DNA from 3 places in the Lentzea sp. NBC_00516 genome. Region 3 is predicted to be linked to each of the others. Evidence: riboswitches for the same ligand, from Rfam matches in the RefSeq annotation. Region 3 holds a riboswitch; each other region holds the start of a gene.

What was found. Region 3 has a riboswitch for glycine ahead of gcvT (glycine cleavage system aminomethyltransferase GcvT). Riboswitches for the same ligand answer to the same signal wherever they lie in the genome.
Region 1: it holds a riboswitch for glycine, as region 3 does, so the genes downstream of both, gcvP (aminomethyl-transferring glycine dehydrogenase) here and gcvT (glycine cleavage system aminomethyltransferase GcvT) in region 3, are expected to answer to the same signal.
Region 2: it holds a riboswitch for glycine, as region 3 does, so the genes downstream of both, gcvH (glycine cleavage system protein GcvH) here and gcvT (glycine cleavage system aminomethyltransferase GcvT) in region 3, are expected to answer to the same signal.

Annotation. Positions count from the first base shown of each region.
Region 1 covers NZ_CP107840.1:9,498,921-9,506,512, reverse strand. Annotated here, with positions in the region: gene OG205_RS44315 (maleylpyruvate isomerase family mycothiol-dependent enzyme) at 1-456, shown strand, start outside; gene OG205_RS44310 (class I SAM-dependent methyltransferase) at 468-1,073, shown strand; gene OG205_RS44305 (hypothetical protein) at 1,086-1,268, shown strand; gene gcvP (aminomethyl-transferring glycine dehydrogenase) at 1,312-4,206, opposite strand; glycine riboswitch at 4,256-4,351, opposite strand; glycine riboswitch at 4,355-4,450, opposite strand; gene OG205_RS44295 (Clp protease N-terminal domain-containing protein) at 4,507-5,478, opposite strand; gene OG205_RS44290 (MerR family transcriptional regulator) at 5,596-6,162, opposite strand; gene OG205_RS44285 (bifunctional nuclease family protein) at 6,492-6,965, opposite strand; gene OG205_RS44280 (MerR family transcriptional regulator) at 7,116-7,592, opposite strand, start outside.
Region 2 covers NZ_CP107840.1:8,216,732-8,224,323, reverse strand. Annotated here, with positions in the region: gene OG205_RS38120 (TROVE domain-containing protein) at 1-433, shown strand, start outside; gene OG205_RS38115 (winged helix-turn-helix transcriptional regulator) at 510-863, shown strand; gene OG205_RS38110 (hypothetical protein) at 868-1,461, shown strand; gene OG205_RS38105 (hypothetical protein) at 1,501-2,127, shown strand; gene OG205_RS38100 (L-serine ammonia-lyase) at 2,114-3,478, opposite strand; gene gcvH (glycine cleavage system protein GcvH) at 3,507-3,890, opposite strand; glycine riboswitch at 3,954-4,046, opposite strand; gene ald (alanine dehydrogenase) at 4,272-5,384, shown strand; gene OG205_RS38085 (TetR/AcrR family transcriptional regulator) at 5,439-6,119, opposite strand; gene OG205_RS38080 (MFS transporter) at 6,130-7,578, opposite strand.
Region 3 covers NZ_CP107840.1:9,122,842-9,130,433, reverse strand. Annotated here, with positions in the region: gene glyA (serine hydroxymethyltransferase) at 1-609, opposite strand, end outside; gene gcvT (glycine cleavage system aminomethyltransferase GcvT) at 623-1,717, opposite strand; glycine riboswitch at 1,817-1,904, opposite strand; glycine riboswitch at 1,906-1,996, opposite strand; gene OG205_RS42425 (DUF3817 domain-containing protein) at 2,042-2,344, opposite strand; gene OG205_RS42420 (hypothetical protein) at 2,359-2,739, opposite strand; gene OG205_RS42415 (transcriptional regulator) at 2,833-3,324, opposite strand; gene OG205_RS42410 (hypothetical protein) at 3,489-3,668, opposite strand; gene OG205_RS42405 (CaiB/BaiF CoA transferase family protein) at 4,006-5,130, opposite strand; gene OG205_RS42400 (acyl-CoA dehydrogenase family protein) at 5,127-6,263, opposite strand; gene OG205_RS42395 (GNAT family N-acetyltransferase) at 6,370-6,804, shown strand; gene OG205_RS42390 (acetyl-CoA C-acetyltransferase) at 6,860-7,592, shown strand, end outside.

The DNA of each region.
Region 1 (7,592 bases), 380 kb from region 3:
GACCGCCGCGACAACTCGCTGGAGGACGCCTTCGCCGAGTGGGACGCGAACCTCGCGCTGGTCCAGCCGTTGTTCGACACCCCGATGGGGCCGATCCTCGTGTCCGAGGTGATCGCGCACGAGCACGATCTCCGCGCGGCGCTGGGGGTTCCCGGCGATCGGGACGGCGTGGAGGTGCGGGCGGCGCTGGTGCGGCCGTTGCAGGAGCTCGACCAGCGGATGCGGGAGAACGACGTGCCGGCGTTGCGGATCACGCTGGAGCACGGGGACCGCGTGCTCGGGCACGGCGAACCGGCCGGGACGTTGCGGACCACGTCGTTCGAGCTGATGCGGGCCATCGGCGGGCGGCGGTCGGCCGACCAGATCAAGGCGCTGGACTGGGACGGCGATCCGGACACGTGGATCGCCGCGCTGGCGTTGTTCGGACGGCACCGGCCGGAGCCGTTCGAGGAGTAACTTCCCCCGGCGTGAGCGACTGGTTGACGGACACACGCGACTCCTACGACACGGTCTCGGTCAGTTATGCCGAGCACACGCGCGACCTCCTGGACGGTCTCCCGCATCTGCGGGCGGCGCTGCGGTTGTTCGCGGAAGAGGTGCGCGGGCCCGTCGCGGACGTCGGCTGCGGCCCCGGCAACATCACGGCGCTCCTGAACGGGCTCGGCGCGGACGCGTTCGGGATCGACCTCTCCCCCGCGATGATCTCGCTCGCCCGGCAGAACCACCCCGGGCTGCGGTTCGAGGTGGGGTCGATGACCGAACCGATCGGCCACGAGGTCGGCGGGATCATCGCCTGGTGGTCGCTGATCCACGTGCCGGACGACGAGGTGCCCACTGTCTTCGAGCACTTCCACCGGGCGTTGCGGCCGGACGGGTTGCTGCAGCTCGGTTTTCACGTCGGCGACCGCACGAACCTCAAGACGCAGGGCTACGGCGGGCATCCGATGCGCGTGCACGTTCATCTGCGCAAGCCCGAGCGCGTGGCGGACTGGCTGCGGGAGGCGGGCTTCACCGTGGAGGCGCAGTGGTTGCTGGGCACCGACGGCGCGATCCTGTTCGCACGGCGTGGGTGAGACCATTTGCGCGTGTCAGAAGAACAGACGTGTCAGCGGTGCGGTGAGACGGTCGAGCTGGAACGGGAAGACTTCGAGCTGTTCGAGCGGATGCATCCCGACTGCTTCCACTTCGCGTTCGAGCACGACCTGAACAAGCCGGGCCTGAGCGTGGACGAGAACTGCGGCGACGACGCCTGCCCCGTCGGAGCATGAAAATGGGGCGCACCCCCGAGTGCGCCCCAGTTCCACTGCGGGCCTAGCTGCTGTACGCCGAGAGCGGCGGGCAGGAGCAGACCAGGTTGCGGTCGCCCTTCGCGCCATCGATGCGGCGGACGGGCGGCCAGATCTTCGGAGTCGCGCTCTGACCCGCCGGGAAGACGGCCTCTTCGCGGGTGTACGGGTGGTTCCACTCGCCGACGGTCACGCAGGCCGCGGTGTGCGGGGCGTTGCGCAGCGGGTTGTCCTCGACGGTCCACTCGCCGGCGCCGACGCGGTCGATCTCGTGCTTGATGGCGATCATGGCGTCGATGAACCTGTCGATCTCGGCCAGGTCCTCGGACTCGGTCGGCTCGACCATCAGCGTGCCGGCGACCGGGAACGACATGGTCGGGGCGTGCAGGCCGTAGTCGGCGAGGCGCTTGGCCACGTCGTCCACCGTCACGCCGGTGGCCTTGGTGATCGGGCGCAGGTCGAGGATGCACTCGTGAGCCACGAAGCCGCCCTCGCCGGTGTAGAGGACCGGGTAGTGCTCGTCGAGGCGGCGTGCCACGTAGTTCGCGGCGGCCACGGCGGTCAGGGTGGCGCGGCGCAGGCCGTCGCCGCCCATCATGCGCACGTACGCCCACGAGATCGGCAGGATCGACGCGGAACCCCACGGGGCACCCGAGATCGGGCCGACACCGGTGGCCGGTCCTGCCGTCGGCTGCAGCGGGTGGTTCGGCAGGAACGGGGCGAGGTGGGACTTCACGCCGATCGGGCCGACGCCGGGGCCGCCGCCGCCGTGCGGGATGCAGAACGTCTTGTGCAGGTTCAGGTGCGAGACGTCCGAGCCGAACTTGCCGTAGCGGGCCAGGCCGATCAACGCGTTGAGGTTCGCGCCGTCGACGTACACCTGGCCGCCCGCGTCGTGGACCAGGCCGCAGACCTCGCGGACGGTGTCCTCGTACACGCCGTGGGTCGACGGGTAGGTGATCATGATCGCGGCGAGGTCGTCGGCGTGCTCGGCGACCGTCGTGCGCAGGTGGCCCATGTCGATGTTGCCCTTGTCGTCGCACTTCACGACGACGACGCGCATGCCGGCCATGACGGCGGACGCGGCGTTGGTGCCGTGCGCGGACGACGGGATCAGGCAGACGTCGCGGTCGGCGTTGCCGTTCGCGCGGTGGTAGGCGCGGATCGCCAGCAGACCGGCGAACTCACCCTGGGAACCGGCGTTGGGCTGCAACGACACCGCGTCGTAGCCGGTGACCTCGGCGAGCCACTCCTCCAGGTCGGACACGATCTTCAGCAGACCCTTGGCGTCCTCGACCGGCGCGAACGGGTGCAGCGTCGAGAACTCCGGCCACGTGATGGACTCCATCTCCGCGGTGGCGTTCAGCTTCATCGTGCAGGAACCGAGCGGGATCATGCTGCGGTCCAGCGCGACGTCCTTGTCGGACAACGCGCGCAGGTAGCGCAGCAGCGCGGTCTCGGAGCGGTGCGCGTGGAAGACCGGGTGGGTCAGGTAGTCCGAGGTGCGGCGCAGGTCGCCCGGGATGCCGTCGGCGGTGTCGGCGTCGATCGCGTCCACATCGGACCCGGTGACACCGAAGGCCTCCCACACGGCGACGATGTGCGCGCGCGTGGTCTTCTCGTCGCAAGCGATTGCCACGACGTCGTCGTCGACCTTGCGCAGGTTGATGCCGGCCTCGCGGGCCTTCTCGACGACAGCGGCGGCCTGGCCCTCGACGCGGACCTGGACGGTGTCGAAGAACTCGCCGTGCACGACGTCGAGTCCGGCCTCGCACAGGCCCGTGGCGAGCACGGTGGCCAGGCGGTGCACTCGGGTCGCGATCGAACGCAGGCCCTCGGGACCGTGGTAGACGGCGTACATGGACGCGATCACGGCCAGCAGCACCTGCGCGGTGCAGATGTTCGACGTGGCCTTCTCACGGCGGATGTGCTGCTCGCGCGTCTGCAGCGCGAGCCGGTAGGCCAGCGAGCCGTCGGAGTCGACGGAGACACCGACGAGACGGCCGGGCAGCTGACGCTCCAGACCGGACCGGACGGCCATGTACCCGGCGTGCGGGCCGCCGAAGCCGATCGGCACGCCGAAGCGCTGCGTGGTGCCGACGACGACGTCCGCGCCGATCTCGCCCGGCGCGCGCAGCAGCGTCAGCGCCAGCAGGTCGGCGACGACGACTGCCTGCGCGCCGGCGGCGTGGATCTCCTCGATCAACGCGGCCTGGTCGCGCACGACGCCGGAAGCGCCGGGGTAGGACAGCAGCACGCCGTAGAAGTCGCCGCCCAGGCCGAGGCCCTCGATGCCCTGCGACAGGTCGGCGACGACGATCTCGATGCCCAGCGGCTCGGCGCGCGTCTCGATGACGGCCAGCGTCTGCGGCAGCGTGTCGGCGTCGATGACGAACTTGTTCGACTTGGACTTGCCCGCGCGGCGCACCAGGGTCATCGCCTCGGCGGCGGCGGTCGACTCGTCCAGCATGGACGCGTTCGCGACCGGCAGGCCGGTCAGGTCGCCGACCATGGTCTGGAAGTTCAGCAGCGCCTCGAGACGGCCCTGCGAGATCTCCGGCTGGTACGGCGTGTACGCGGTGTACCAGGCGGGCGACTCGAGCACGTTGCGCAGGATCACGCCCGGCGTCACGGTGTCGTAGTAGCCGAGGCCGATCATCTGCGTCATCGGGCGGTTCTGCGACGCGAGCTCACGCAGCTCCGCGAGCGCCTCGGTCTCGGTGGCCGGGGCGGGCAGGTCCAGCACGAGGTCGCGCTCGTGGATGGACGAAGGCACCGCGTGCTGCGCGAGCTCCTCGAGCGACCCGACGCCGATGACGTCGAGGATGCGCGCGAGTTCGGCGGGGCGCGGACCGACGTGGCGGTCGGCGAACGGGGTGCCGTGCTCGAGAGCTGCGAGCGGAATGCGGTCCTGCGTCATCAAACGCCTCCGGGGGGCTGCGGGCACACGTGTCCTGGTGCCCTCCCCGCTCTGTCCGTACCCCGAAGGGCGCCTGAGAGGTTCACCCACCTGTCAGGATGGGCTTTCACCGTCGGCGGGATCCCTAGAGATCCACTTTCCAGAGGCGTCTCGCTCGGCGGTCCTGGATGCCTGAGAGGTTCCCGGGGAGGGACTTGCTCCTTCGGCGCCGGGCTCGAAACCCGGTCTCTCCCGCCAGAGTTCGGCGACTACCCGAGAAGAATACCCGCAGGCAGCCCCGCTAGTCCCCAGGGACGCGACCTACATCTCAGTGCCAAGACCGGCGAGCGCCCCCGCGACGGGGTCCGCCGGGTCGTCGCGCAGCGCCACGAGCAGGTGCGTGGTGCCCACGACCGCGTCTCCGCGCCGGGCAGCGACGAGCTTCGCCCGTTCCATCGCACGCTCCACCTTGCCGCCGCTGACGGGCAGCGCGGCCGGGTCGATCCCTGCCTCGCGCAACGCCGCCGCCCCGCCCGACTCGAGCTCCGGCTTCAGCTTCCTGCCCGCCACCTTCAACTGGCGGTCGACCGTCAGCACCGCCTCCACCAGATCGCGAGACGACACCTCTCGCCTCGCGGCCACGGCCAGCCGTCCGGCCTCGTTGCGCACGACGGTCAGCACCGGCCCGCCCAGCCCCTGACCGCGGGCGATCCAGCGCATCAGCCAGCGCACGTACCCGCCGCCGGACTCCCCTTCCAACGCTCCCGCTTTGCGCAGCAACCGCACGGCGGGCGCTTCCTCGATCTCCGCGTGGGTTCGCGCGGCGTCCGCTCGCACAGCGGCGGCCGTCGCGCCGACGTCCACTCCGCGCAGCACGAACAGGTCGGCGGCACGGCCGGAACCCTGCTCCAGCAACGCCAGCGAGAGGTGGGTGGTGGTCAGCACGCCGTCACCGGCCCGGGCGAACGCCGAGAGCAGACACTCCTCCAGCGCACGGCTGACGGGCGGCACGGTCTCGATGACAAGGCGGTCGCAGGCGACGTTCACCAACGCCGTGACGTCCGGATGAGCCTCGGGAACGACGCCACCGTCGTCGTCGGCCCAGTGCTCGGGTCCCCGCGCCATCGCCTGGGCCCGCAACGACTTCACGCCGAGCTTGCGGCCGGGTCCGATGGTGTCGATCAGCGAGATCAGCAGGTTCTCGGTGCCGAGGAAGCCGAACTCCAGCCGGAGCGCGCGCTTCGCCGCCACTTCCAGCACCTTCACGACCTGATAGGAGGGGGTGATCGTCATGCAGGCAACGCTAGGGACCGGCAGGGTCTGATCGCTGCTGCCGACCGGCCATCCCACGGCGCCAGTCGGCCACGTTCACAGTGCTGATCGATCACAGTGCCGATCAGTCGGGGCCGGTCAGCCGGTGGCGCGCTCGCGACGCCGGCGGGTCAGCTCGTCCTCGGTCATCGGAGCGATCTCGACGCCGTCCGCGCGTTCGGCCGGGAACTCGTGGATCGTGCCGGAGATCTCGCGCATCGCACCGCTGACCGCGATGCCGAACACGCCCTGACCGCCCTGCAGCAGATCGACGACCTCTTCCGGCGAGGTGCACTCGTAGACGGTGGTGCCGTCGGAGAACAGCGTGATGCGCGCCAGGTCCTGCACGCCGCGGCGCCGCAGGTGATCGACAGCGACCCTGATGTTCTGCAAGGAGACACCGGTGTCCAGCAGCCGCTTCACGACCTTGAGCACCAGGATGTCCTTGAAGGAGTACAGCCTCTGACTCCCGGAGCCGTGCGCCATCCTTATCGTCGGCGCGACCAGCCCGGTCCTTGCCCAGTAGTCGAGCTGCCGGTACGTGATCCCCGCGATCTGACATGCCGCGGGTCCTCGGTAACCGACGAGCTCGTCCGGCAGCGAGGAGTCCGGGAACAGTTCACCCTGCAGCCCGGATTCGGCCCGCAAGGGCGCTTCCTCGACCACGCCTGCCTCCCCTCGGAACGGCCACGAAACTCATGACCGTCAAGCCGCTACGTCAGCTCACGCGAACCAGCGACATCCACTCGAGTTCGACGGTAAGACCGGTCCGAGGGCTGGTCAACGCGACGCGCGGGGAGTTGCGACCCTCAACCTCAAGTGGAGAGTCATACCGTCACCCGAACTGGGACGTTCAGGTGACGTTTAGTGATCGTTTAGCGAATAAAACGACCGTAAGTAGTCCGTTCGAGGGACATCCAAACGAACTGACTCACGGCCCATACAAGACGGAGTGCGACACCCGGAAAACTCAGGTGTCGGCACCTCTGCTGTGCCTATGTGTCCGCTCCGCGGAAGTCTTCAGGAGAGACGGAGTCGAGGAACTCGCGGAACTTCTCCACCTCGTCCTCCTGCTCGTCCGGGATGATGAGGCCCGCCTCGGCCAGCACGGACTCCTCCGCGTGGATCGGCACGCCGACCCGCAACGCCAGAGCCACCGAGTCGGACGGCCGCGCGGACACCCGCACGTCACCGTCGAACACGAGCTCGGCGAAGAAGGTGCCCTCCTGCAGGTCGGTGATCCGGACCTGTTCGAGGTTGCGCCCGAGCGCCCCGATGACGTCCTTGAGGAGGTCGTGGGTGAGCGGACGGGCAGGACGAACGCCCTGCTGCTCCAACGCGATCGCCGTGGCCTCGACGGAGCCGATCCAGATCGGCAGGTACCGCTCGCCCTCGGTTTCACGCAGAAGAAGGATCGGCTGGTTCTGGGGCAGCTCCACCCGCACGCCGACGACGCGCATTTCGCTCATCGGGCCTCGCCTCCCTCTGTTCGTTCGAGGACGACCCGGTTCACACCCGAGCATCCCCCGGCGTACATGTCCGACGCTACCCGCCAAGCGGGCCGTGTGCTCAATCGTTGCGGGCAGATAGTGATCAACACTGCACCCCTGTCCGGTAGATCAGGACTGCCGCAAGCCCGCTCTCACCAACAACGTGTGCAACGAGGTGAACAGGTCAGCCAATTCCCGAACCGTCTCGGGATCTGAGAAAGATTTCAGCACGACCACCTCGTGGTCCGCTGCCGCGCGGACCGCGCGCAGGTGCTCGCGCTCGACGCCGAGCCCGGTCATCGTCCGGATCGTGCGGAGCGCGGTGATGTCCTCGGTGGTGAACCGGCCGCCGGGGCCGGGGCGCAGCAGACCGTCGCGTTCGAGCTGGGACAGCTGCTCGGCGGTGAAACCGGTCTGGGACAGCAGATCGAACCGCGACAGCGACGTGGCGTCCTCGGGGACGGAGTCGAGCTGCTCGCGGATCACTTTGAGCGGCAGGTACCTGTCCCGTTGTGCGGACAGCACGAACCGCAACCTCTCGACGTCCGCCACGGCGAACTGGCGGTAGCCGGAGGCGGTGCGTGCCGGGCGGACCAGCCCCTCCGC
Region 2 (7,592 bases), 910 kb from region 3:
CGCGGCGGTGTTCGGCGTCGCGCTGGGCGCGAAGGGCGAGCAGGTCGACGTCGTCGGGTTCGCGGACGGCACGTTCCGGCACGACGTCGGGCGGGGCGCTTCGGTGATCCGCGAGGTCGACCGGTTCCTCAAGCGGATCGGTGAGGTCGGGCACGGCACCGACATCGTCGGATCGCTCAAGCGCACCTACCGGACTCACGACCGCGTGTTCATCATCTCGGACATGCAGACGATGTCCGGGTACTACGGGCAGGGCGTCTCGGACGTCGTGCCGCGGCACGTGCCGATCTACGGGTTCAACCTCGGTGGCTACCGGAACGCCGCGTACGCCACCGGCACGGCTCGTCGCCACGAATTCGGTGGCCTGACGGACGCGACCTTCAGGGCGATCCCCTTGCTCGAAGCAGGTCAGAACGCCACCTGGCCGTTCTGAGGTGTGAGAGCTCTCCTGACGCGGAGAGCTCTCACACTTACTATCAGTTAGCGTTTTGACCAGGTATGATGCCGCTATGGACTACAACGTGTTCGCGAAAGCGTGCCCGTCGCGTCCCACGCTGGAGCACATCACCGGCAGGTGGGGCAGCCTGACGCTGACCGCACTCATCGACGGGCAGCTGCGCTTCAACGAGCTGCGCCGCCGCGTCGACGGGGTCAGCGAGAAGATGCTGTCCCAGACGTTGCAGGCGCTGGAGCGCGACGGTCTGGTGCACCGGGAAGCCCAGAACACGAACCCGCCGCGCGTCGACTACAGCCTCACGCCGCTGGGCCGCGAGACGGCCGAGCGGCTGCTGTCGCTGATCCACCTGCTGGAGGGCCGCATGCCCGAGGTGCTGGCCGCGCAGGCCGCGTACGACTCCCGCTGAGCACGTGAAGGGCTGCGGACTCTGCTGGACCCGCGCCGAGCTGGAGCTGCTCGACGGCGATCCCAAGTTGGTGCCCGACACCGTCGTGTGGCAGTTCGCCTGGGAGGTCGAGGACCACTTCGAGCCGGACGAGTACGAGCTCGCCTGGCGACGGCTCGCGCCCAGGGTGCTCGATCTGCTGGAACGCGACCCGGACAGCCGGCTCACCCAGGGTCTGACGTGGGCCAACCTGCCCGCGTGGCCGGAAGCCGAACGCGCCGCGTTGCGAGCGAGGCTCACCGAGATCATCGTCGGCTCGGCGGACAGCCCGGAGCTGAGCGAGCTGGTCCAGGCCGCCGCGCAGATGGACGAGGACCTGACGCCGTGGCTGCGCATTGTCGACGGCCTGCCCGAAACAGCCGTCGCGGAGCTCGCTCACAAGTGGTCGTACGACTTCCTGTCCGGCGGCACCCCGTGCGACGGCGGCTGGTTGCGCTGGGACGAACCGGCTGCGCCGATCCGGAGCTGGCTGCTCACCCCTGCACTGCGCGACCGTCTGTCCGCAATGGACAACGAGGTCGCGCAGTACGCGGTGATGCAGATCGACGCGCTCGAATGACGCTCTATTTCGCTTGCCGCAGCTATTTAGGCTGAGTGCGTGAAGTGTTGTGGACGCGTCCTGACCGAGGCAGATCTGATGCTGCTCGACGGGGATCCCGAACTGGTTCCGGAGGAGGTCCTGCGGAGGTTCGCCATTCATCCCTCGTCCTGCTTCGACGAGAACGAGTACCAGGCTGCCTGGCGGCGACTCGCGCACAGGATGATCAGGTTGCAGGAGGAAGCTCCGGACGCCGGGCTCACCTTCGGGATGACGCGAGCGAAGAGCCTCAGCTGGCCGGAAGACGAGCGCACCGCGCTGCGTGAGCAGTTCACCGGGGCGATCATGCGCGCGGTCGCCGACGAGGAGCGCTGGCCGAACCTGGACGGGTTGATCCAGTCCGCCGCTCACCTGGACGAGGATCTGACTCCGTGGCTGCGCCTCGTCGACAGCCTGCCCGATGAGGTCGTCGTGCACCTCGCCAAGGGTTGGTCGTTCGACGTCTACTACGACAACGGCCGCTTCGGCAACTGGTTGTACTGGGAAGACCCCACGTCCGGCGAGCAGATGCAGGAATGGCTGCTCCGCCCCGCCCTGCGCGACCGTCTGTCCGAAGTGAACAGTGAGGTCGCGCAGAGCGCGTTGGAGCATCTCCGTTGGCTTGTAGGCGACTTCAGCACTCGATGACGTTCACGGCGAGTCCGCCGCGAGCTGTCTCCTTGTACTTCACCGACATGTCCTTACCGGTGTCCCGCATGGTCTTGATGACCTTGTCGAGCGACACGAAGTGCGAGCCGTCGCCGCGCAAAGCCATGCGCACAGCCGTGATGGCCTTGATGGACGCGACGGCGTTGCGTTCGATGCACGGAATCTGCACCAGGCCGCCGATCGGGTCGCACGTCAGGCCGAGGTTGTGCTCCATCGCGATCTCGGCGGCGTTCTCGACCTGTTCGGGGGTGCCGCCGAGCACCTCGGCGAGGCCGCCGGCGGCCATCGAGCAGGCCGAGCCGACCTCGCCCTGGCAGCCGACCTCGGCACCGGAGATCGACGCGTTCTCCTTGAACAGCACGCCGATGGCGCCCGCCGTCAGCAGGAACCTGACCACGCCGTCGTCGGAGGCTCCCGGCACGAACTTCGTGTAGTAGTGCAGGACCGCCGGGACGATGCCGGCCGCGCCGTTGGTCGGCGCGGTGACGACACGGCCGCCCGCCGCGTTCTCCTCGTTGACCGCCAACGCGAAGAGCGTCACCCAGTCCATGACCCGCAGCGGGTCGGTGACGAAGTGCTCCTTCTCCAGCGTCTTGCGCATCTCGGCGGCGCGGCGGCGGACCTTCAGGCCGCCGGGCAGGACGCCGTGCTCGTTGCAGCCGCGTTCGACGCACTCCTGCATGACGTGCCAGATGTGCAGAAGTCCTTGCCGGACCTCGGCTTCGGTGCGCCACGACAGCTCGTTGGCCATCATGATCTCGCTGATCGACAGACCGGTCTCGCGGCAGCGCGCGAGGAGTTGGTCGCCGGTCAGGAACGGGTGGGCCAACGGCGTCGAGTCGAGCTTGATCCGGTCGGTGCCCGACGCGTTCTCGTCGACGACGAACCCGCCGCCGATCGAGTAGTAGACGGCGTGCTCGACCGACTTGCCGTCCGTGAACGCCTCGAAGCTCATCCCGTTGGGGTGCAACGGGAGTGACTTGCGGCGGTGCATGACGAGGTCGCGGTCGTGCACGAAGTCGATCTCGTGCGCGCCGCCGAGCTTGAGTCGTTTGCCGGAGACGATCTCCTCGACGCGGGCGGCCGCGACGGTGGGATCGACTTCTTCCGGATGGTTGCCTTCCAGGCCCAGGAACACGGCTTTCGGGCTGCCGTGGCCGTGGCCGGTCGCACCAAGTGAGCCGAACAACTCGACGTGCACGCGGTCCACTTCGGACACACGTGCGCCGAGCTTCTCGACGAACATCGCGGCCGCGCGCATCGGGCCGACCGTGTGTGAACTGGACGGTCCGATGCCGACGGAGAACAGGTCGAAAACGCTGATCGCCACTGATCAGTCCCTCGTGGTGGTGGAGCGGTCAGTCAGACGTGGTGAGCTCGGCGTACTTCGCCGAGGTGAGGAGGTTCTCGGCCGACTCGACGCGGACCTTGAACAGCCAGCCGGCGCCGTACGGGTCGTTGTTCACGATCGCCGGGTCGTCCACGACGGCGCTGTTGACCTCGATCACCTCACCGGTGACGGGCGAGAACAGGTCGCTGACGGACTTGGTGGACTCCAGCTCGCCGCAGACCGCGTTGGTGACGACCTTGGCACCGACCTCTGGCAGCTGGACGAAGACGATGTCACCGAGCGCATCAGCGGCGTACTCGGTGATTCCGCAGGTCAGCGGGTCCTGGGTGCCCGGCGTCCAGTCGACCCACTCGTGCTCGGCGGTGTAGAGCAGGTTCTCGGGGAACTCCACGGCGCGACTCCTCTGGCTGTGACGGGTCAGGAAACTTGCGCCCCCTCCGCCGTGCAGAGTTGCCTACCCCGAGCGGTCTTGCTGCCTGAGAGTGTGCGGGAGCTTGCCCCTTCGGCGCCCCGACCGGTTCGTCGAGGTCTCTCCCACTCGGGTTCTGACGCTTGCACGCCGCGGCCGGTGTTCAGTTCTCGGCGCGAACGCTATGTGCGGCCCCCGCCGAGTGTCAACGCGGGACGGTCGAGCGGAACGCGAACGAGGCTCAGGTCGCTCTGTCCTAGATGAACAACCAGAGGGTTACCGGATAGTGCGATCCGCACAGTGACATGACCTTCCGACTGGCCCACATTATGAGATGTCGGCCCACCGAACGGAGGAGTCATCGTGCGGATCGCAGTTCCTCGCGAGATCAAGAACCACGAGTACCGCGTCGCTCTCACGCCTGCCGGTGCGCACGAACTGACCAGCCGCGGCCACGACGTGTACGTCGAGCAGGGTGCCGGTCTCGGTTCCGCGATCACGGACGAGGAGTACCTCGCCGCGGGCGCCAAGATCCTCCCGACCGCCGACGACGTGTGGGCGGAAGGTGACCTGGTTCTCAAGGTCAAGGAGCCGATCGCCGAGGAGTACCCCCGTCTCCGCGCCGGTCAGACCCTCTTCACGTACCTGCACCTCGCCGCCGACCGGCCGCTGACCGAGGCGCTGCTGGCGTCCGGCACCACGGCCATCGCGTACGAGACCGTGCAGCTGCCGAACCGCTCGCTGCCGCTGCTCGCCCCGATGTCCGAGGTCGCGGGCCGCCTGGCCCCGCAGGTCGGCGCCTACTCGCTGATGAAGCCCTCCGGTGGCCGTGGCGTGCTGCCCGGCGGCGTCCCCGGTGTCGCCCCGGCCCGCGTGGTCGTGATCGGCGGCGGCGTGGCCGGCGTCAACGCCGCCACCATCGCCGTCGGCATGGGCGCGGACGTGCAGATCCTCGACACCAACGTGGACCGCCTGCGCCAGATCGACGCCCAGTTCCAGGGCCGCCTGCGCACGCTCGCCTCGAACTCGTTCGCCATCGAGCAGGCCGTCCGCGAGGCCGACCTGGTCATCGGCGCCGTGCTCGTCCCCGGTGCCGCCGCCCCGAAGCTCGTCTCGAACGCGCTCGTCGCGGACATGAAGCCGGGTTCGGTGCTCGTCGACATCGCCATCGACCAGGGCGGTTGCTTCGAGGACTCCCGCGCGACCACGCACGCCGAGCCGACCTACGAGGTCCACAACTCGGTGTTCTACTGCGTCGCGAACATGCCGGGTGCCGTCCCGCGCACCTCGACCTACGCGCTGACCAACGTCACGCTGCCGTACGCGGTCGCGCTGGCCGACAAGGGCTGGGAGAAGGCGCTCAAGGACGACCGTTCGCTCGCCCTGGGTCTCAACGTCCACGCGGGACTGCTGACCAACGGCCCGGTGGCCGAGGCGACCGGCCTCGTGCACACGCCGCTGGAGACCGTCGTCTAAGACCAACTGAATGAATGAGGCCCCCGCACGCGTGAATCGCTGCGGGGGTTTCGCCTATCTGAGTGCGGCGACGCGCGCCTTGATGCCGTCGATCACGCAGTCGAGCCCGAACTCGAACTGCCCTTCCAGCGACCAGATCTCCTGCTCGTCCAGCATCCTGACGTAGTTGGGGTGCTTCTCCCGGTACAGGTCGGCGATCTTCGTGAGGTCCGGCGGCGGGGAGTCCATCCCGCCGCGGGCGATGAAGTTGACCTCGGCGATCGAGTACCCGACGACGTAGCTCGACACCGTCGAGACCGACTGCGCAGCGGCGGGCAACGACAGACCGGACCGCAGCATGGGCTCGAACATCGAGTCGGACATCGCCACGGCCTTGGGGCCGATGCTGTTGAACTCGCCGATGCCGCGCACCCACCACGGATGCTTGTGCGCGAGATGACGCAACGCGTGCATCATCCCGCGGACCGCGGTCTCCCAGTCGTCGTCGGGCCCCGGCAGGGGGAACTCGCCGTAGACCTCGTCGAGGCAGAGTTCGATCAACGCGTCCTTCGTCGGCACGTGCCAGTACAGCGACATGGGGGCCGCGCCCAGTTCCGCCGCGAGCTTGCGCATGGACAGCTTCTGCAGGCCGTGCTCGTCCAGCATCTGCATGGCCTTGCGAACGATCGTCTCCCGGCTCAGGCCGAGAGGCTGACCGCTGCTGGGCCGAGGCTTGCTGAACCACACGCTGTCCACACCGACGATCCTATGCACGCCGCAGCAAAACGCTGGCCACAACACCTCCCAGGAACACGGCGATCGCACCGATCACAAGGCTCACGCTCATGCCGTTCGAGAACGCCTCGCGCACGACCGTGATGTCCGCACCGCTGTGCAAGGCCTCACTCAGCGACCGCCCCGGAACGCCGTCCGGCAACGACGCCACGAACCGTGCCGACAGCAATGCGCCGAGCACGGCGATGCCGAACGACGAGCCCAGCTCCGTCAGCGTGCCGGACAGCCCGGACGCGATGCCGGCGCGTTCCGGCGGGATCGAGCCCATCAGCGCGTTGACCGCGACCGGTTGGGACACACCGACTCCGACGCCGATGAGGATCAGACCGGCCAGCGTCGGCGGGTAGGTCGTGCCGATCGACAGCAACGCCACGCCGCCCGCGACGATCGTCATGCCGAGCAGCATCGCCCGGCCAGCGCCGAGCCTCATCACGAGCTGTCCCAGGGTGTTGCTGGTGACGAGCAACGCGATCGCCATCGGCGCCACGCGCACGCCGGCCTCCAGCGGGCTGTAGCCGAGCACGCCCTGAAGGTGTTGCGTCAGCAGGAAGAGCGAGCCCGCCATGCCGAACGCCGCGAGCACGCCGGACGCCACCGCGCCGGTGAAGCGGCGGTTCTTGAAGAACCCGAGATCGAGCATCGGATCGGCGGTGTGCCTTTCCCACAAAGCGAATCCGGTCATGGTGATGAGCCCGATCGCCACCGGGACGCCGAACTCGGCCGAGCCGAACCCGTGCTCCGGCACCTCGATCACCGCGTACACGATCGACACCATGCCGATGATCGACAGGACCGAGCCGAGCACGTCCGGTTTGCGCACGGTCGGGTCCTTGGACTCCGGCACGAGCATCGCGACGGCCGCGATCGCGAGGATCGCCACCGGCACGTTGATCAGGAACACCGAGCCCCACCAGAAGTGCTTGATCAGCGCGCCACCGATCACCGGCCCCGCCGCGAAGCCGAGACTCGTTACAGCGGCCCAGATGCCGATGGCCTTCGGGCGTTCCTTGTCGTCGAACAACTGCATCAGCACGGCGAGCGTGCCGGGCATCAGCACCGCTGCGCCGATCCCCATGAAGCCGCGGGCCGCGATCAACGCCTCGGACGAACTCGCGTAGGCGGCGACCGCGCTGCCGATGCCGAACAGCGCGAGACCGGACAGAAGTGCCCGCTTGCGGCCGAACCTGTCGCTCAGCGATCCGGTCGTGAGCAGCAGGCCCGCCAGTGCCAGCGAGTAGGCGTTGATCATCCACTGGATGTCGGCGGTGCTCGCGTCCAAGCCCGTCGAGATCGACGGGATCGCCACGTTGAGAACGGTGTTGTCCAGCACCACGACCATCACGGACAGGCAGAGCACGCCGAGCACGGCCCAGCGCTGGGGGTGCGGGTGCACCCCGACCTTCTCGGTCGTCGAAGTCATCGTTCCTCCCCCTT
Region 3 (7,592 bases):
CATGTCGACCATCAGGTAGGCGTCGACCGAGTCCGCGATGCGGCGGAACTCGGCGAAGTCCAGCTGGCGCGGGTACGCGGACCAGCCGGCGACGATCAGCTTCGGGCGGTGCTCGGTCGCCAGGCGCTCGACCTCGGCCATGTCGACGCGGCCGTCGGAGTCCGCGACGTGGTACGGCACGACGTTGTAGAGCTTGCCGGAGAAGTTGATGCGCATGCCGTGCGTCAGGTGACCGCCGTGCGCGAGGTCCAGGCCCAGGATCGTGTCGCCGGGCTGGAGCAACGCGAACATCGCGGCCGCGTTGGCCTGCGCGCCCGAGTGCGGCTGGACGTTCGCGAAGCCCGCGCCGAAGAGCGACTTGATGCGCTCGATGGCGAGACGCTCGACGACGTCCACGTGCTCGCAGCCGCCGTAGTAGCGACGACCGGGGTAGCCCTCGGCGTACTTGTTGGTCAGCACCGAACCCTGCGCCTGCAACACCGACACGGGCGTGAAGTTCTCCGAGGCGATCATCTCGAGAGTGCCCTGCTGGCGCGCCAACTCGGCCGCAACGGCTTCGGCGACCTCGGGGTCGTACTCCGCGAGGGAAGCGTTGAACTGGTCGGACATCTGGAGAATCTCCCTACTTGGCGCGCTTGTAGAACGGAAGTGCGACGACCTCGACCGGCTGCTTCTTGCCGCGGACGTCGACCAGCAGTGAGGTGCCGGGCTCGGCACTGGCCCGCGACACGTAGGCCATGGCGACGGAGTAGCCGAGGGTCGGGGACAACGCGCCCGACGTCACCTCGCCCACGACCTCGTCGCCGTTGAGCACCGCGTAACCGTGGCGCGGGGCGCGGCGCTCGGGGGTCTTCAGTCCGACCAGGACCGAGTCCACCCCGGACTCGGCGACCTTGGCCAGCGCGTCGCGGCCGACGAAGTCGCCGGGCTTGTCGAGCTTCACGACCCGGCCCAGATTCGCGTTGTACGGCGTCAGCGACGTCGTGAGTTCGTTGCCGTACAAGGGCATTCCGGCTTCGAGACGCAACGTGTCGCGGCAGCCGAGACCGCACGGCTTGAGTTCGTGCGCCTCGCCGGTGGACAGCAGCGCGGCCCAGACGGCCGGCGCGTCGGCGGGAGCGACGAAGAGCTCGAAGCCCTCCTCACCCGTGTAACCCGTGCGCGCGAGCAACGCGTCGACCCCGGCCACGGTGGAAGGGTACGAGGCGTAGTACTTGACTGACGCCAGATCCGTCTCGGTCAGGCCGGACAGGATCTCGACCGACTTCGGGCCCTGGATCGCGATCAACGCGTAGTCGGTCGACCTGTCGGTGACGACGGTGTCGAAACCGGCGGCGCGCTCGACGAGGGCCTCGGCGACGACAAGAGCGTTGGAGGCGTTCGCGACGACCATGAACTCCTGGTCGCCCAGGCGGTACACGATCAGGTCGTCGAGCACGCCGCCGTCGGCCTGGGTGATCATCGTGTAGCGGGCCTTGCCGACGGCCAGCGCGGAGATGTGGCCGACCAGCGCGTAGTCGAGGGCCTCGCCCGCCTGCGGTCCGGTCAGGACGATCTCACCCATGTGCGTGAGGTCGAACAGGCCCGCGGTGGTGCGCACCGCGTGGTGCTCGGCGAGCTCGGACGAGTAGCGCAGCGGCATCCGCCAGCCCGCGAAGTCGGTGAACATCGCGCCGAGCTGCTCGTGCTCGGCGTTCAGAGGCGTGAGGCGGGACATCAGAACGCTCCTCCAGGGTGCGCCGAAGAGCCGGACGCGGCCGGCTGAGGCATCAGAAGAATGACACGGTCCATCGGAGACTCCTCACTAGAGCGAGCCTCCCCCTCTGTCATGAGCCTGAGAGCTTCACCACCGAAGTGGCTTGCACCGTGGGCGAGGCTGCCGAGCAGCCTGCTTTCCAGAGTTGCCTTCGTCGCGCGGTACCTGTGCCTGAGAGATTCCGGGGAGGGATTGCTCCTTCGGCGCCCCTGCTGGAGGGGTCTCTTCCGCGCGACATCGACGGCCGTGTTCAGTTGGTAGCCCCAGACGCTAGCAGGCCAAACGTCACAGCGGCACGCCCTGCGCCGTCTTCTCGACCACCTTGCGCTCCGCCCAGAACGACAGGAACGGGACCGTGCCGGCGAGCAGCACCAGCAGGGTGCCCTTGATCGACCAGCGCAGCTTGAGCGCCAGGTCGACGGAAATCACCAGGTAGATGGCGTAGAGGAAGCCGTGGATCGGGCCGACGACCTTCATCGCGCCGCCCATGTCCGCGGCGTACTTGAGCACCATGGCCACGACCAGGAGCAGAAGGAAGACTCCGACCACGTAAGCCATGACCCTGAACCGGGTCAACGCACCCTTCATCTGCCCGCCTTCGCTCAACGACCGTCCCGCGCGTTGAGGTTCGCGAGCATGCGGTTGTAGGCCGCGAGCTCCGCGTCTTCTTCGTCGTCGAAGTGCTCGACAGGCGCGGGTTTGACGGCGTCAACGGTAGCCATCGGCTTCGGGACGGCCGCAACCGGCTCGGGTGCGAGATCCGCGTCACGGTTCTGGCGCGCCAAACGACGGAACCGCCACACCATGAAGAGGGGGAAGAGGCCGAAGAGCGGCCACTGGAGCACGTACCCGAGGTTCTGGAACGTGCCGCTGGCGGACTCGAAGCGCTGCCACTGCCACCAGGCGAGTCCGCAACAGGCGACCAACGCCGCCAGACAGGCGAACGCGATCAGCAACCGTTGGGGAGTAAGGAGGCCGCGCACGACCTCCACACTACTTGGGTGAGGCCTCCGCACCGGAGGCCGCCCGTGAGGGGTGCATGGATGTGGGGCTGCCGCCTCCGACAGCCCGGTCCACTACGCCACGCCGTCTCGGCGCTGCCTCTGCAGACGAGCAACGCACCAGGCCGCGGCGGAGCCACGACGAAGGTGCTGGAGAACCGTCATCGGTCCCAGGCGCCTCCCGAGATCGGCAGGAGACAGGCCGGCCGCGCGGTAGTCGAGCGCGCGCTGGTCCAACGGGCTGATGCCCGCGTCCCACCACTGCTCGGCTTCGGCGACGTCGCCCACCAGCTGCCAGTAGCTCGCCGCGGCGGCGAGCAGTGCCTCGGGTGCCTCCGGCGCCCGCTTGCGCATCGCGGCCACGTAGGCCGGATCCGCCGAGTCGACCTTGACCAAGCCACGCGACCCACTCCTGCCTCCCCGCTGCACGGGGATGCCTGGCGCCGAGGGGGGAGCCTCCGCGAGCCACGCGTTCTTGATCCGGTTCACCTCCTGCATCTCTGCGTCGTCAGACCGTTCAGCCGCCCACTGCTGCAACAGCTCGTGGACCCCGGAGTCCTCGACCATATGTGCCTCCTCGTCGGTCGGGGATCGGCCATTGCAGCGGAAGGTATTCGGTAGGTCTGACAATCGCCAGACCCTGAATCCCCAGAACACCCGTTACCAGTGCGTGATTGGCCTCATTCCACCCATCCGGCTCAACGCAGACGGCCGAGGATCACCGAACGTCACTAGTTGAGAGGGGTGGCCGTGCCGAAGAGGCTCCTGACGAAGGTGATGATCGACTCCGCGCCGTCCCGCAGCCAGCCGAGAGCCGTCTGGACCGCCGAAGCGGACTCTTCTGGCCGGGTGATCAGGAGGAACAGCACCAGCGCGACGCCCGCCAGCACTAGCACCTTCTTGAGGTTCACAGGTACCTCTCCGTCCGTGTGGTTCACCGGTCAGGCGGCGGACCGCCCGTGTCACCCGTCATGGTCCCTCATTCACCCTTGCGATGAACAACGACCACGCCCAACTCGTCCCAGGATCCACCAGCGACGCACGCCTGCACGACGGCCAACGTCACCCGAATGGCGGCTAAAGACAGGCCTCAACAGCGCCGATGTCCTGGGCACGAGGTGAACACGGGCTCCCTCGCATCCCACAGCTTGGAAGAGAGACTGTTGCACCGGGGCTCACCCGGATGCCGAACTCACCCCATCACGCACCGTCACGCCTTCGTGGCGCTATTAATGCGCACCCGAGCATTCATCCAATTACTCCAGACCGCCGCAGTTCCATAATTCGGCCGTCCGCCACACCCATGTCGGCAAGCACTTCCCCGGTGTTCACCCCGACGGGAACCGGGGCCGTCGGAACCGCCGCGGGAGTGCGGTCGAACCGGGGCGCCGGCGCCGGGTGCGGAGCACCGGCCACGTCGACGAACGCGGCACGCGCCTCGTTGTACGGATGCCGTGCCGCTTCGGCGGGGGTCAGCACCGGAGCCAGGCAGGCGTCCGTGTCCCGCGCGAGGTCCGCCCACTCGTCCCGCGACCGGGTCTTCACCGCAGCCGCGATGCGTTCCCGCAGCTCAGGCCAGTTCGCCGGGTCGTTGCGCGAGGGCGCGTCCTCCAGGCCCAGCACGCGCACCAGGTCGGCGTAGAACCTCTCCTCCAGTGCGCCCACCGCCACGTACTGCCCGTCGGCGGCCTCGTAGACGTCGTAGAACGGCACTCCACCGTCGAGCATGTTCTCGCCGCGCCCGCCCGACCACATGCCCGCTGACCGCATCCCGTGCAGGAACGTGGTCAGCAACGCCGCCCCGTCGACCATCGCGGCGTCCACGACCTGGCCGCGTCCGGAGCGCTCCCGTTCGTACAGTGCGGCGAGCACGCCCAGCGCCAGCAGCAGCCCTCCCCCGCCGAAGTCGCCCAGGAGGTTGATCGGGAACGACGGAGGCCCCCCGGCACGTCCCAGCGGCTCCAGCGCGCCCGCGACGGCGATGTAGTTGATGTCGTGGCCGGCGCGGTCGGCGAGCGGCCCGTCCTGGCCCCAGCCGGTCATGCGTCCATATACAAGGCGCGGGTTGCGGGCGAGGCACTGCGCGGGCCCGATGCCCAGCCGTTCGGTCACGCCCGGCCGGAAACCCTCGATCAGCACGTCCGAACGCTCGACCAGCCCGAGAACCAGCTCAGCACCCTCTGGCGTGCGGGTGTCGATCGCGACCGAGCGCCGGTTGCGGCCGAGGAAGTCGCCGGGGATCGTCTGCACGCTCCCCGGCTTGTGCACCTGGATCACGTCGGCGCCGAGGTCGGCCAGCACCATGGCACCGAACGGCGCGGGTGCGAGACCGGCGAGCTCGACGACTTTCAGACCTGCGAGGGGCCCGGTCACAGGGACCTCGCGATGATTTCCTTCATGATCTCGTTCGTGCCGCCGTAGATCCGCTGGACGCGGGCGTCGGACCAGGCACGTGCGATCGGGTACTCGTTCATGTAGCCGTAGCCGCCGAAGAGCTGCACGCACTCGTCGACGACCTTGCCCAACCGGTCACTGGCCCACCACTTCGCCATCGCGGCCGTGGGGATGTCCAACTCACCGCGAAGGTGCTTCTCGACGCACTCGTCGATGAACGCCCTGGTCACAGCTGCTTCGGTGGCGCACTCGGCGAGCTTGAAGCGGGTGTTCTGGAACTTCATCAGCTCCTTGCCGAACGCCGTGCGCTCCTTCACGTACTTGAGCGTCACGTCGACGGCCGCCTCGATGCCCGCGATGCAGCAGACGCCGATGATCAGGCGTTCCTGCGGCAACTGGTGCATCAGCTGGACGAAGCCGAGGCCTTCCTGGTCGCCCAGGAGGTTGGAGGCGGGCACCCGGACGTCGTCGAAGAACAGCTCGGCGGTGTCCTGGCCCTTCATGCCGACCTTGTCGAGCACGCGGCCGCGCCGGATGTCGTTCTCCACGACGAGCAGCGAGATGCCCTGCGCACCCTGGGCCGGGTCGGTCTTGGCCACGACGATCACCAGATCGGCGTGCACGCCGTTCGTGATGAACGTCTTCGAGCCGTTGATGACGTACTCGTCGCCGTCCCTGACGGCCTTCGTCCGGATGCCCTGCAGGTCGGAGCCCGCACCGGGTTCGGTCATCGCGATCGCGCCGACGTACTCGCCGGACGCGAGCTTGGGCAGCCAGCGCTGCTTCTGCTCCTCGGAGCCGTAGGAGTTGAGGTAGTGCGCCACGATGCCGCTGTGCACGCTGTTGCCCCACGAGCTGTCGCCGGCCCGTGCCTGTTCCTCCAGCAACACGGCCTCGTGGGCGAACGTGCCGCCACCGCCTCCGTACTCCTCGGGGATGCTGATGCACAGCAGCCCGAGCTCACCGGCCTTGCGCCACAGGTCGCGGTCGACCTGCTTCTGCTCGGCGAAGCGTTCCTGGTGCGGCGCGACCTCCTTCTCCATGAACGTGCGGGCGAGCTGGCGCAACTGGTCCAGGTCGCTGTCCATCCACCGCGATCGACGCTCTGCCATGCGGTCCACGTAACCACCGGGCGGTGATCCACGCCATGACCGCCGCGCCTGCACGGGCCCGAAAAACTGAGCGAAATTCCCACCCCGGTCGTCCAGACTGCCTCGTATGCAGATCCACCAGGTCATGCCGGACGAGTGGGAGCTCTGGCGCGACACCCGCCTGGACGCGCTGGCCAGCGACCCCGAGGAGTTCGGCTCCACCCTGGCGCGCGAGCAGACGTACACCGAGAACGAGTGGCGTGACCGCGCGGCGGAGGGCCTGAAACTCGTCGCGCTCGACGCCCGTCCCGTCGCCCTGGTCGCCGCCACCGCGCGGCCAGAGGGCCTCTACCTCTACTCGATGTGGGTGCGCGACTCCCACCGCGGCCGGGGCGTCGGCGAGGCGCTGGTCAGAACGGTGCAGGCGTGGGCGGCCGAGGAAGGCTGGAAGGTCGTGCGACTGCAGGTGTACGACCACAACCTGCCTGCTCGCCGCCTCTACGAACGCCTGGGTTTCGTCGACGCCGAAGAACCGGAGCACATGGAGTTCCGGGTGAGCTAATCGGTCACCCTTCACGGTCATGGCCAGCCCCTGCGCGCGGGCCTAGCGTGGTGTCATGAGCGAAGCCTTGATCTTCGACGCGGTGCGCACGCCGCGCGGCAAGGGGAAGCGCGGATCGCTGCACAGCGTGAAGCCCGTCGATCTGGCCGCCGGTGTGCTGCGCGCGCTGTCCGAACGCAACTCTCTCGACACCTCCGCGGTGGACGACGTCGTGTTCGGCGTGGTGTCCCCGCTCGGTGAGCAGGGCGGAGACATCGCCCGCACCGCCGTGCTGGCCGCCGGATGGGACCAGCGCCCGGCCGGGGTGCAGCTCAACCGGTTCTGCGCGTCGGGCCTCGAGTCGGTGAACCTCGCCGCGGCCAAGGTCGCGTCCGGGTTCGAGGACCTGGTGGTCGCGGGTGGCGTCGAGTCGATGTCGCGCGTGCCGATGGGCTCGGACGGCGGCGCGTGGGCGATCGACCCCGCGACGAACTTCGACCTGTCGTTCGTGCCGCAGGGCGTGTCGGCCGACCTGATCGCGACACTGGAGGGCTTCTCCCGCACGGACGTCGACGCGTGGGCCGCCCGGTCGCACGCCCGCGCGTTCGAGGCGCAGAAGGACGGCCGGTTCGAGCGGTCCGTGGTGCCGGTCGTCGACCAGAACGGCACGGTGGTGCTCAAGGAGGACGAGACGATCCGTCCCGAGTCCACTGTGGAGTCTCTCGGAAGGCTCAAGCCCAGCTTCCAGTTCCACGGCGACCTCGGCTACGACACCGTCGCGATCGACCGCTACCCCACCGTCGAGCGCA